Regions from separate parts of the Desulfitobacterium dichloroeliminans LMG P-21439 genome, predicted to be linked through region 2. Evidence: riboswitches for the same ligand, from Rfam matches in the RefSeq annotation. Region 2 holds a riboswitch; each other region holds the start of a gene.

Region 1 (4,260 bases), 1.5 Mb from region 2:
GCGAAAGCTGCAGGAAATGCAGCATCTAAATCCTTTGTTAATGTGAAAATCGCACTAACAATATCCGCTGGGGCTAATGAATTCCGCCTTACTATTTCCTCTAGGAGCTCATGAGTTGCTTGACGTATTTGTTCTGCATCATTTTCTTGTATCGTTATTGCGCCACGTATACCACGCATACCGGCCATATTAATCATTCTCCTTTAAGCATTGGTTTCTCCGGGGACAGCTCTGTGCCCAAGTCCCACTGCTACCTCATCGAGATGCAATAGTCCTACTCCAAAGAAGACTGCTACCGATAGGTGTTCGTCTCTTCGAGCAATTCCAATTTTTCCGCCGATATTGAGACCCATGGCTTTCGGCATAATCTGACTTAGTGCTTCCCGAGTTGCGCCGGCTACAGCCCCTTCGTCCCCATGAGTTTCTTTAATGACTCCTTCTCTTTTTGCAGAGACAATGGCTCTTTCTACGATTTTCTTAATAGCGGTAAGATATTCGCCACCATAATCCACTGCTACTGTATGGATTCCATGCCGGCCGAATCCTTCCTTTAAGTGAGCTTCTTCTTCCCGGCTTTCTGTCATGGCCATGCGCAAAGCCGCCATAGCAATTTTCTTACTCTCAGCTACCACTCTATTCATTCCTTTCACAAAGGGGTCCCCTTGATTATCTTAACCCAACCTTAATAGTACTACACTAAGTGATTTCAGACATAGTACATTCTCTAAAAAAGATAATAAAAAAGACACCTACGGTGTCTAATCTCTAATTCACCGTCCTACCATCCTTCCTCTATGAAATTAAGGGACAAAAACATCGAAGTGCCCAACCGTCCTACACTATGTATGCTCTACATAGAATATCTATCAAGATATTAAATTATATTATATGATGTATCAGATCAATTTTCAATCCCTAATCATTAACTCAATCGAATAATCCGGACCTGCTACTTAAAGATGCAAAAGAAAAAGCAGGTCCAATCTTTCCAGACGACCTGCTTCAAACCACTGGGTGGTGACATCATTAACTCTGAGTGTCTTTTACTTTCTTAATTCTTAGCATCTTACCTGCAATAATAGCAATAACTGCCGCAATTGCACTGAAAAGAGCTCCCATCTTCGCTGCACCCTGCAGACCCGGATCGACAAAGGCCACACCTGAGACAAATAACGCAACAGTAAGTCCCATAGCCGCTATTACCCCTGCCACAAAGAGCTCTTTATACCCCATGCCTTTAGGAAATGGAAAGCCGATAGCTGTAGCCAAAGCTCCCATTAGGAATATCCCGATAGTTTTACCTCCTATGAGAGCGATGAAAACGAGCCATGTGAGGGTACTGATTCCTGAGAACTCTACCCCTGCATTGGTTAATCCGAATAGCAGAAGACCGAAGTCTACGAAAATCTTCCACTCATGCTCGAATGTCTTCAGAGTAGAATGATCCTTGGGGTCATCCTCAAATAAGCCAAACTCCTCTCTAGGAGCGTGAGGCAAGAAGGGAACGATGAATACCAGCGCAAGTGCTGGATGGACATGAGCTAGATAAAGCCCGGTCCAGCTCAACGCTCCCCCAAAGATGATATAGGGCCAGTAGCTCTGGACGTTTTTGCGTTTAAGTCCATAAGCGACAAGCATTCCCGCTAACGTAAGCAATAACCAAATTGGGGCTACAGGATTGGCTGGATCGGGGTAAAAGAAGGCAATAATCATAAGGCCGATTCCATCATCAACAATAGCTAAGAGTAGCAAGAAGGATACTGCAGCGTGATGAGACCCAAACACAATCCTTGCCACCAGCCATGCTAAGGCTATATCGGTGGCTGTAGGTATACCCCATCCTTTAGCAAATTCAGGGCTACCTATAAGTGCATTTAGGCCAATAAATACCAGCGCCGGGCCTAATACTCCACCTACAGTAGCCATTAATGGGTTAATAGCTCTTTTAATTGGATTTAGACTACCTCCAGGCAGCAGGCTCTGGGTAATCTCAATCGCAGCCATAGCAAAAAAGAACACCATAAAGATATCATTAACAAAGAAATGAAGGGATATTTTCCCGATAATTTCATTGTGCACAAAATGGTGGTAATTCTCCGGGGCCAAATTAGCCCAGACAAGTGCGATAAAAACACCTAGAATTAATGGTATTGAAAACTCTTGCAAGAAATTAATGGTCTTTTTCTGCGTACTCATCAAATCTCCCCCTCAAATGTTAATAGTATGGAAAATAATCCACGGACTCATACAGTCGTTTTTCTACAGCCTCCCTTCAAAAAAGACACAAAAAAAGAGTAGTCCAAAAAGGAACCACTCTCCCCTAAGAAGTTCTTAAACACTTGTAGCCTGGCGATCCTAGTCTGTCGACCTTAGATCCATAGCTTTAGCGTCCTGTGCTTTCGCAAAGTTTGCCCCAACCATTATAAGATGTTTAATTATCGTAATTTACCCGAGTATAGCACAAAGAAACTACTGTAGGCAACAAAATTCAACATATTTTATCATTAAATTTTCAACCCACAGCTATGCACATTAACCTACTCATACTTTAGCGCCCAACTCTTAAAGTTTGGATATTCCTTTCTACGATAACGACCTGATTCAATCGTGGATCAACAAACTCTGGAGCTTTCTGTATGACCTGCACCCGAACAATGGCTGACACATTGGTTCCATCTAATTGTAGTGTTCCTGTTTGAGCAGAGATCGCCAATTCTCCCCGTGCTAATGTTCCTAGTACTTTTCCATTTTGAATCACACGAACCGGTGCCGCTGGAACGGCTTTGAGAGTTATTTGCGATGTGTGAGGAACTGTTTCCAGTATCAAGTCCGGTGTTATCGTACTTGATACCGGGGTACTGCTTATGGAGGGTGCCTCTACATCTTGAGCTATTGAAATGTAATAATCAACGGGATCCTTTGCCAACCCTAGTCCCATCTGAACCACAACCAAGAGCACCGTCAAGAGCACCACTGCACGAACAATAACCTGTTCTAACTTCTGAAAACCAAAGGAAGAACTTTTTCTAGAGCCTATGTTACTCGACACTCTCCCCCAAGAGCGGGTATTGATTCTTCCACGTTTCTTATTCCTGCTAAAAAAACTCAAACGACGCATAACTTCACCTCTTCACTAGTGTATGCGTCGAACATTGAACTAAGACATGATATAACAACTCGTTTATTCTATAAAAATAGCGTGGAGACACTGTTTCCTTTAGATTTCACTCATCCCTGAATACGAATTCGCTGTTCGCCGTTATTCACCGTGAATGTTGCGCACTGTGAATGTTATGCATTCTGATAGGTCAAAACATATTCACCCGCTGCTCGCCCGGCTCGATAGCCCATGGCAAAAGCAGCTTGCAGGTTGTATCCTCCAGTCACTCCATCCACATCCACCACTTCTCCAGCCCAAAAAATTCCCTGAACTTTCTTTGAAGCCATTGTTTTTGGGTCGATCTCCTTAACATCCACTCCCCCAGCTGTTACGATTGCTGCGGCTAAGGGCAAAGTTTCCGTAATAGTTAAAGGGAGTACTTGCAATAACTGCACCAGGCGCTTTCTTTCCTCACGACTAATACTATTAACCGCTCGTTCGGGAGGAATTTCAGACAACTGAATGATCACAGGAATCAAACTCTTGGGGAGCATTTCATCTAAGGAATTCTTGAACTGCTTATTTAAAAACTTTTTGAAATCTCGTTGGACCCTCTGATCCAGCTGCTCCGAAGTCAGTGCCGGTTTGAGGTTAATTGTTAATTGAACTTTATTTCCTTTGGCTAAGGCCTCCCCCGCCCAACGGCTTAGAGTAAGAATGATAGGACCGGACACCCCAAAATGAGTAAAGAGCATTTCGCCAAATTCTGTCTTTTGCTTTTTCTCTCCATACCATAAGGATGCTTCCACATTCCTTAGGGCAAGTCCTTGAACTTGCGTCACCCAGTCTTCATAAGTCCTCATCGGAACAAGCGATGGTCTTGGTGTGATAACCTTGTGTCCTAGTTTTCGAGCCATTCGATACCCGTCTCCATTGGAGCCAGTCGCCGGATAGGATCCTCCCCCAGTGCAGATGATTACGGACTTTCCTTCAATAATCTTTCCATTGCTTAAACGAACCCCGCGGACTTCGCCTTCTTGAAGGAGAACCTCCTCTACCGTCTGTTCAGTTGCCAGTTCCACTCCAGCGTCCATGATGTATTTAAGTAGGGCTTCGACAATTTGCTCCGCATCATCGGAAAGAGGAAAAACCCGCCCTCC
Region 2 (4,260 bases):
CTGCTGGCTATGAAAAGCTAACCGGAATGAAAGTCCACGAACGTCAACCCTATGGAGGCAAGCTGGTTTTTGCAGCGTTCTCCGGCTCCCATCAAGATGCCATTACCAAAGGAATGAAATATCGGGAAGAACGCGACTGCAACAACTGGACTGTGCCTTATCTGCTCATCGACCCTCAGGACATTGGCCGGGAGTATGAGGGAGATGTCATCCGTATCAATAGTCAATCCGGTAAGGGGGGCATTGCCTTCCTGCTGGAACAGCATTATGCTTTTGATTTGCCGGCTAAGATGCGTGAGGACTTCGGTTATAAGGTGAAGAATGTCTCAGATCAGCTGCACAAAGAGCTGATGCCCGTAGAAATTAAAGATATTTTCGTCAAGGAATATGTCAATATTGACAATCCAGTTGAACTGGTCAATTTCCGGTTCAACGGCCAGGAAGATTTCCACACTACCGTCACCATACGTTACAATAATGAAACACTGGAGTTATCGGGAAAAGGAGAGGGACGTCTCGACGCAATCAGCAATGCCCTCCAGAGCCAACTGGGGTTATCCTACTCCAACCTTAACTATAAAGAGCATGCACTGGAGGTAGGCTCCAAATCCCAAGCGGTTTCCTATGTCGGCATTACCGGTCCCGATGGTGCGATGCACTGGGGCTGCGGAATCCACATGGATATTTTCACTTCCTCAGTGAAAGCCTTATTTAGTGCCATCAATACCATGAAAAAGGCGATTTAACTTCGGACCATGAGATTAAATATCAAACTATGATTTGAAACACATTTCTCCCAATCAGTTCATGGTATCCTTCTTAATATGAAGTATAGAGTTTGGCAGTAAAGCGGGACTCAAGGTAAGGATGGGATAATGATGAAGAACATGAACTATTCGGTAGGACTGGAACATGATGATTATGCAAATGATCGTGACCTTGTCATTAAGGATGCTCTAGAGGCAGTAGCTGATACAGGAGTGGGCTATTATGTCAACGTTGTGACACCGGCCACCTTTGGCAATCCGGCCGATTACTTGACCGAACTACTGGACCAACGGTTTGGGGAGCGTATCAAGTACCAATTCATCGATCAATGCGGCTGCGGTGGCTATGTACTGCGTGTCTGGAAGCTATCTGAGAAGTAGGGGATTAACGACAAGAAGACGACCTTATCTTACTGCAAAAGTAGGATAAGGTCGCCTTTATACTTACTCCAGAATGGAATCAATAAATAGGGTGCGTTCTTCCACCAGATTGTATTCCTTGGCCTGAGCACTAGAGAAGTCTTCATCAGCCAGCACAACCCTAACGATGGGGCGCATGGGGAGGCTTTTATTCTGATCCACAACGATGCCGATTTCGCCGGTGCTTAATTTAACGGTACAACCGGTCGGGTAAGCGGCAATATGTTTAAGAAAGGTAATGATTAAATCCCTAGGGAAGAATTTATCGGAGCTACCCATCAAAATCTCGCAAGCTTCATACGGTGCGATATGGGTATGGCCGGGGCCGTCATTGACCAGGTTATCATAAAAGTTTGCGATGCCAACAATCTGGGCCCAGTGATGGACGGAATCGCCCTCTAATTTTCGGGGATAGCCGCTGCCATTAAAATACTCATGATGTTGAAAGGCGATATGGGCACTGAGCAAATTCAACTCGCGCTTGGTGCGCAGGATATCAAAGCCATGGTTGGCGTGAGTTTTGTAGAGCTCTGCTTCTGCTGGGGTAAAGGGCGTCCGCTTCTTGAGGAGCTCCTTGGGTAGCTTTACCGTGCCAATATCATGGAATAAGGCGCCAATCGCTAGTCCTTGCAGGCTTTCGTGGTCTAGCTTGAGGGCTTTTCCGAGCACAGTTGAGAGAACGCAGACATTGACAGAATGAGCAAAGACATGATTATCATAGGTTCGCATATCGGTTAAACCGATAAAGATATCTTTCTGGAAAAGGATATCCTGAATAATATTATCAATCGATTTTTTGGCCGTAAAGCCATCAAAGTCCTTGCCGACTTTAACCGCTTGTACCGCGTTGTCTAGGGAGGACATGGCTTCGCGACGATGCTCTTCGGAAATGACATCTTCGATCACGATATCTTTACTTACTTCATCGTCAATGTAGACAATGCTGATGCCAAGTTTATTTAAACGATTAATATATGAGGCAGAAAGTGCCATTCCTTTTCCTAACAAAACTCGTCCATCATTGGTATATATGGTACGACCCAGAATATCTCCTTCTTGAAGTCGATGAGTACTTACCTGGCGCAATTTTATCTTCCTTTCAAAATCCTTTTCGAAGCAATTCTAAACCCGGATTAACCCGTGTGCAAAATGAAAAATCGCCATAATTTGGCGACAATTTCAAAGTTTAAGTGTTCGGTAGCTTGGCAATCATCAGGTGTTTCCTGGAAGACCCATAGCTTTGCGTCCTTGGCTTTCACCAAGTTTGCTATTGTCGATCTTTATGTTTTCAATTTCCTGCTTGCGCATATGTATATCCATTATAATTGCTAAATTTCCTCTGGACAAGGAGCTATCATGAATTTACTCGAATTTAATGGTGCTTGGCGATAGTTTGGGCCATCTTTGAATCTGTATTTATTTATGTTAGAATTATCAGAACGTTATCTATCTTTGGGATCGGGAGGGGGCTTTTTATGGATCAGGGGAATTCAAACAAAACTCAGGTTGTCAAGATAGTGGGAACAGATCAGTGTGAAGCGCATGTGCATATTGCAGTGGAAAAGGCCCTCACCATCTATATCAATGGAAAAGAGTTCGCGACCATGGTCTGCACCCCCAGCCAAGGAAAGGAATTGGCCGTGGGCTTTCTTTGTTCGGAAGGTATTATTAATCATCTCGATGAGATTAAGAAGATCACCTTTGATCAGCGGCAGGGTTTAGTTTGGGTGGAGACTAGTTCAGAACGTACTTTAAGTGAGGATCTCTTTCTGAAACGCTATATCACTTCCTGCTGTGGCAAGGGCAAAAGCACCTTTTACTTTGCCAACGATGCCCGACTTGCCCAGAAGGTTGAGAGTCAATTAAAGATCCCTGTTCAAAAAGTGAGCGAGTATATTAATCTGTTGGAAGAGGGCTCAGAGCTTTTTCATCTTACCGGAGGAGTCCACGGCGGGGCCTTAGCATCCGAAGGGAAGTTAGATTATCAGGCTGTCGATATTGGACGGCATAATGTGCTTGATAAACTATATGGCCAAGCTTTTTTGGAGAAGGTTAATCTTTCTCAAAAAATCATTGTTTTTAGTGGTCGCATCTCCTCAGAAATTGTGATTAAGACAGCGAAGATGGGCTGCCCTATTCTGGTCGGGGTATCCGCACCTACGGACCTCGCTCTGCGATTGGCTGAAGAGTTGGGCATTACAGTCATCGGCTTTGCCCGCAAAAACTGTATGAATGTCTATACCCACCGGGAGCGGGTTCTCGTTGCCGAAGCAGAGACCACGTTTGAGGTGTAGGTAGAGTTAAAAATGGAATTTTTCTGGTGGAGTCGTCACGACAATGAGTTTACGCGGGAGCTTAACGTCTTTGGCATCCCAATGGAGAATCGAGGCATCGAAATATAAAGCGTCCCCTGCTTTAAGGGTGTAGTCCTCTTTTCCCACATTGATGGGACTTTCTCCTTCTAAAACATAGAGCAATTCGACTCCCTCATGTGAGTAAATTTTTTTATCCAGATCGGACATATCCACACAATAGGCTCCTATCTGGTCCGTAGGCGATGGATTGATGAGTAGGCGCCAATTTTTATTTTCAGAATGCAGATATTCTTGCTCATGCATTTTCAGATGACTATAGACCACTTCGGAGTTTGGATCGAGAAAGAAGGACTCGACAGGAACATTCAAGATTAGAGCGATTTTTTTAAGAGTAGTCAAGGAAGGGCTAACGATATCCCTCTCAATGAGGCTGATATAGCCATTGCTTAACTCCAATTGCTGTGCTAATTGAGTAGTTGTGAGATTGAGCCTTTTGCGAATGGCACGAATGGATTCACCGACTTCAATCAAGAATAATCGCCTCCCTAGTTTAGATATGTAGGGTGTAGGGCTTAAAAAACTTCAGGTGGGGTCGTTGCCACAAAGAATTTAAGAGTCCCTTCAGATTTTTCGCTAATCCAATGGGGAATCAGGCCATTAAAATAAAGGGTATCACCTTTACTAAGGAAAAATTCCCTCTGTGCTACATGAAAGCGCATGTCACCCTCGAGGACTAAGATGAATTTATCCCCTTGGTG
Region 3 (4,260 bases), 930 kb from region 2:
AACACTGATAAAAGAGGCAAAGTCTAAATAACTATGTTCAGATGATACACAGAACTTTATAGAGCCGCATAAAAAACAAGCCTAACAGTTTTTTTAACTGCTAGGCTTTATGCTTCATTAGCTGAAACGTCGTGTCGATAAGATTTAAAATCAGTTTTTGGTCTTCAAGACTTAAGGTATTAAGCTTGTTTATTATCAGGGACATTGTGGTACTGTCCGTTTCCGTGTTAGTCGGCTGTATGTATTTAAACAGATCCTCGAAAGTTACTCCCAAGGCCTTAAGGATTTTATCTAAGCTAATTAAAGAAGGGTTCCTTTCTCCTCTTTCCAATCTGCCTAAATGAGAGGAATCTATGCCTGCTTTTCCTGCCAGGTCCTCTTGACTCAACCCTTTTTCAGATCTTAAAATCCTTATCCTGTCACCTACAATTTTTGAAATATCACTCATTAAATCACCACCCATCATATAGAAGTTATATGGTGGCGGTGATAATGACAAGGTTATATTAGTCAGATTTATTAAGATTATGACTAATAAGCCTTGACTGAGGTATGAATTTTGTCTATACTTGGAATATATGCATTTTTTTCCAAAGGAGGCGAGATTCGATGATGTGGTATTCGGATAATCCAAGAGACAACCTGATAGCTTTGGCTGTCTTAACCGGCATTCTTGCTGTAACAGGTATAGTGAATTTAATAAAAAAGCATAGAGAAAAGCAGCATGAGGAATCCAAACAGAAACAGTCTAGGCAGAGCGTAAACATCCTTGATGAGAACATCATTCATTTAAATAAAAACGGCAGGAAGTGATAAATGTGAATTTTGTACTTGATTACTACAGTAAATATGGGAAAATGCCTGACCCTATTTATATTTTCACTCTGATCGGAATACTGGTTATAGTGCTTGCTGGATTGGTTATTTTAGAGCATAGAATACATAAAAAATAAAAAGAATTATTTTTATCTATATATTTTTCTTTCGACAGATATTGACATATTAACCATGATATACTAATACTAGTAGAGTTACATTACCTCTATTAGTATTAGTAACGGGAGTGATATTCATGTACAAAAAACTCTGTATGAAGATGTTAGCAATCAGAATCGAGTGGCATTGGTACCTTATTATGCGATGTAGAAAAAAAGGTAAAATTCTTTTTGAGAAAGGGCCGCCATATACTTCTGACGAGATATTGAGACTAAGCAAACGCCTGGATCGTCAATGCAACAGCATCTGGCAGCTAGAATCTATATATACGAGTCTGGCAAAGATCAATCCGGTTTGTAATGATGAATACAAAGAAAAAACTTTATGCAAACAAATATAGCATAAAATTCAGCGGGTATAACCATACCCGTCATAAGGCATCAGAACGGCTTAAATAGATATAAGGAGAAACGATTATGAAAGTGATTACTACAAGAAAAATAGACGAGCTTGGTAGGGTTGTCTTGCCGATTGAATTAAGGACAAGCCTCGACATTCAATCTGGTGATGAAATTGATATTTGTACTAATGAAAAAGGAACTATCGTTTTACATAAAGCAACAGAACGATGTGTTTTTTGTAAGGGTAAAGATAATCTTATCCATGTGATGGATAAACATGTTTGTACATCATGCAAGGAGATCATAAACAAAGCTTAACGATATTAAAATTTAGAACTCTACTTAACCGGGTGCAAAAACGCACTCGGTTTTTTTGGGATTGTTTTTAATAATGGAGTCAATTTATTAAAAAATAGTTAATAAATATTTTTTAACAATTTAAACGACATGAAATGACAAATATTTGAAATTAATCATTGTATAATGGAATTAATTGGAATAATATAAATTTTATGGTCGTAACTTTTAAGGAAGTGATGCCAGTCTTATTACTTTTCAAAGAAAAAGTTAATCATGCGACAAGGGCAAAACTGTTTAAAAGCAGTGACGCAAAGCCACAGGGTCTAAGGGGCTACTTGCAGTAGTACTATGACAGCCTGGCTACCGAACTGATTGTGTTCTTAACGTAACTCTGCCCTTTTTTAGGCAGGGTTTTATTTTTGGCACAACTTATAAATTCAAATGCCGTGAATGTGGCTTTATTTGTCATCCCGTCTTTTAAACATTTTGCCCGGATAAAAAGGAGGGCAAAATGAGGATAAAGGCAGCTATAAAGGGCTTGAAATAAAGACATTCCTGTCTTTCGTAAGACTCAATACATAAATCAATTAACAAGTAATTCGGACGACATTAAAGAGTCCGTAATTTGCTATTGGCAAATTGCGGGCTTTTTCTGTTCTCTAAATAAAAAATCGAACTCAATAGGCTGCCGCTCTCCTCCGCTTGTTCTTCATTTCAGGATTTCAAACATCAAGAAATGGAGGACAAGCCCTATGGCTAAATATAATAGAAAGACAAATTATCGGGAGAAATATCCCGATTTGAGCGACGAAATTATTGAGGTACTGGAAAAAAGCGACCGCAAGATGGAATACCAGCAGCTCGATCTGAAAATCGAACGGCATAAGATTGACTACGTCAAAGGAACCGTTACATACCTGCCCAGCCGGGAGGACTCCTATGAACGACTCATGGAGGAAAACAGGCAGTTTGCCGCCGATGCTGAAGGCGTGGATGATGCCGCTGTGAAGGCTGTGCTGATTGAGAAAATGCTGGACTGTCTTAAGTTGCTCTCAACGGAAGAACAGGAGCTGATCACCGAGCTGTTTTTCAGGAGCAAGAGCGAGCATCAACTGGCAAGGCAAACCGGAGTCCCACAGATGACGATTCATGACAGAAAAGTTAAAATTCTCGGCAAGCTAAAAAAACTTATGAAAATTTAAAAATTTTTCCGTTCAACCCCCTTGCTCAACGTGGAAGTAAGTGAGGGGGTTTTTCTATTCTCCCTTTTGCTCCTTGAAAATATCATATCCGGCAGCTTAAATACATGAGCTGTCCAGCCGTGATGAGCGGCAGCGACATTGACGGGCGCGCCAAGACTGCCTGCAGATGGGTGACAGACATCTGTCGAACCGATGGCATCGAAGGTGACGAGCGGCAAAGCCCGGTCATAAAACAGTCTATGGTGGACTGTTTCGCAATGAAATGGACAGTGACAATGCTACTTCCGTCCAGCCACAGACTCAAGCAATGGGGGCGGCTCGCAGAGATCCTGGGAGAGGTGAAATTCCTATGAGGTTTGCCGACCACAAACCGTTTAAGCTGTTGCCCTATAAGAGTTTTATGACTCTTTACGCTTTGGGAAGTAGTGTCGAGTAAAAGCGTGCGAATGAAGAATAAGCAGATCTTTTGATCTCAGAAACTACGCTGCAGGACAATTTTGTCCTGCAGCGTCCTTGTGAGATTAAATTCAAAATAAGCAAGGGGGAAAGCAGATTGGAAAAAGAAGTATTAGCAGAACTGTTAAGCAAGGATCTAATCGTCGGACATGTGTATAGATATGACGGAAACGAGCAGGTTTACTATTTCGAAAATTCTCCATCCAACATTGCTAATTTTATAATGCTGCATAAAGAGCATGCAAACAAAATGATTTTGACGGATAGGCTTGATAGGCTTGTACTGAATACCTTTGGCGAATTTATTAACCGCTGCCCGAATCAGGAACTTCTGCAGAAAATCTTAAAAGATCTTGTACCCATGCAGATGGGCGATAAAGATCCGGTGAGTATCCCGGTTGCCGGTGAAGAAGAAGTTCAGACCTTTTGGGACGAAGAAGAACAGAACGTGATTAAAACCGAATTCCGGATGCTATAGCATGGGTTATTCTCTAAAGCTAGAAAGTTAGTTTTTAGCAGGCGGCAGGAGAGTAATTCCTGCCGCCTGCTTATCTCAGGAAAACAGAAACGGAGGGTTATACATGAAAGAACAGAAACGCGCATGGACTTACAGCCGGATTGATGCGCCCGAAGATGCACACGGCAGCTTAAAAAGCCAGAAAAAAGAGCTTTTTGATTATGCGGAGCAGATGGGCTTTGCGGTAACCGGAAGCTCCGAGGATCTCGGCAGCGGATTGGATTTTAACCGCACCGGCCTTCTGGAGGTAATGAAAGCCGCCGGGGACGGAAAAATGGATGTACTGCTGGTAAAAAGGCTTGACCGCCTGGGACGGGACATGGTGAGAATACTGGAGTTTCTCCGGGGACTCGACCAACTGGGTATCCGGCTTTACTCCCCGATGGAAGGCGAAATCAGATTTGCCCAATTTGATGAACTGTACCATGAGCTTGTTATGAGCTTAGAA

What was found. Region 2 has a riboswitch for cyclic di-GMP ahead of DESDI_RS03995 (HD-GYP domain-containing protein). Riboswitches for the same ligand answer to the same signal wherever they lie in the genome.
Region 1: linked by a shared signal. The riboswitch ahead of DESDI_RS11335 (Na+/H+ antiporter NhaA) and the one ahead of DESDI_RS03995 (HD-GYP domain-containing protein) in region 2 are both predicted to bind cyclic di-GMP.
Region 3: linked by a shared signal. The riboswitch ahead of DESDI_RS08495 (sigma factor-like helix-turn-helix DNA-binding protein) and the one ahead of DESDI_RS03995 (HD-GYP domain-containing protein) in region 2 are both predicted to bind cyclic di-GMP.

What each region holds. Positions count from the first base shown of each region.
Region 1 covers NC_019903.1:2,403,384-2,407,643, forward strand. The annotation lists gene aroH (chorismate mutase) at 1-188, opposite strand, end outside; gene DESDI_RS11330 (HutP family protein) at 204-641, opposite strand; gene DESDI_RS11335 (Na+/H+ antiporter NhaA) at 1,027-2,196, opposite strand; cyclic di-GMP riboswitch class I at 2,338-2,423, opposite strand; gene DESDI_RS11340 (hypothetical protein) at 2,549-3,118, opposite strand; gene DESDI_RS11345 (BaiN/RdsA family NAD(P)/FAD-dependent oxidoreductase) at 3,292-4,260, opposite strand, start outside.
Region 2 covers NC_019903.1:861,421-865,680, forward strand. The annotation lists gene DESDI_RS03985 (2-isopropylmalate synthase) at 1-746, shown strand, start outside; gene DESDI_RS03990 (CGCGG family putative rSAM-modified RiPP protein) at 879-1,148, shown strand; gene DESDI_RS03995 (HD-GYP domain-containing protein) at 1,212-2,273, opposite strand; cyclic di-GMP riboswitch class I at 2,381-2,466, opposite strand; gene fdhD (formate dehydrogenase accessory sulfurtransferase FdhD) at 2,663-3,481, shown strand; gene DESDI_RS04005 (helix-turn-helix domain-containing protein) at 3,488-4,033, opposite strand; gene DESDI_RS04010 (helix-turn-helix domain-containing protein) at 4,075-4,260, opposite strand, start outside.
Region 3 covers NC_019903.1:1,788,280-1,792,539, forward strand. The annotation lists gene DESDI_RS08470 (helix-turn-helix domain-containing protein) at 1-31, shown strand, start outside; gene DESDI_RS08475 (helix-turn-helix domain-containing protein) at 101-448, opposite strand; gene DESDI_RS08480 (hypothetical protein) at 610-813, shown strand; gene DESDI_RS08490 (AbrB/MazE/SpoVT family DNA-binding domain-containing protein) at 1,413-1,655, shown strand; cyclic di-GMP riboswitch class I at 1,911-2,005, shown strand; gene DESDI_RS08495 (sigma factor-like helix-turn-helix DNA-binding protein) at 2,390-2,839, shown strand; gene DESDI_RS08505 (hypothetical protein) at 3,393-3,773, shown strand; gene DESDI_RS08510 (recombinase family protein) at 3,877-4,260, shown strand, end outside.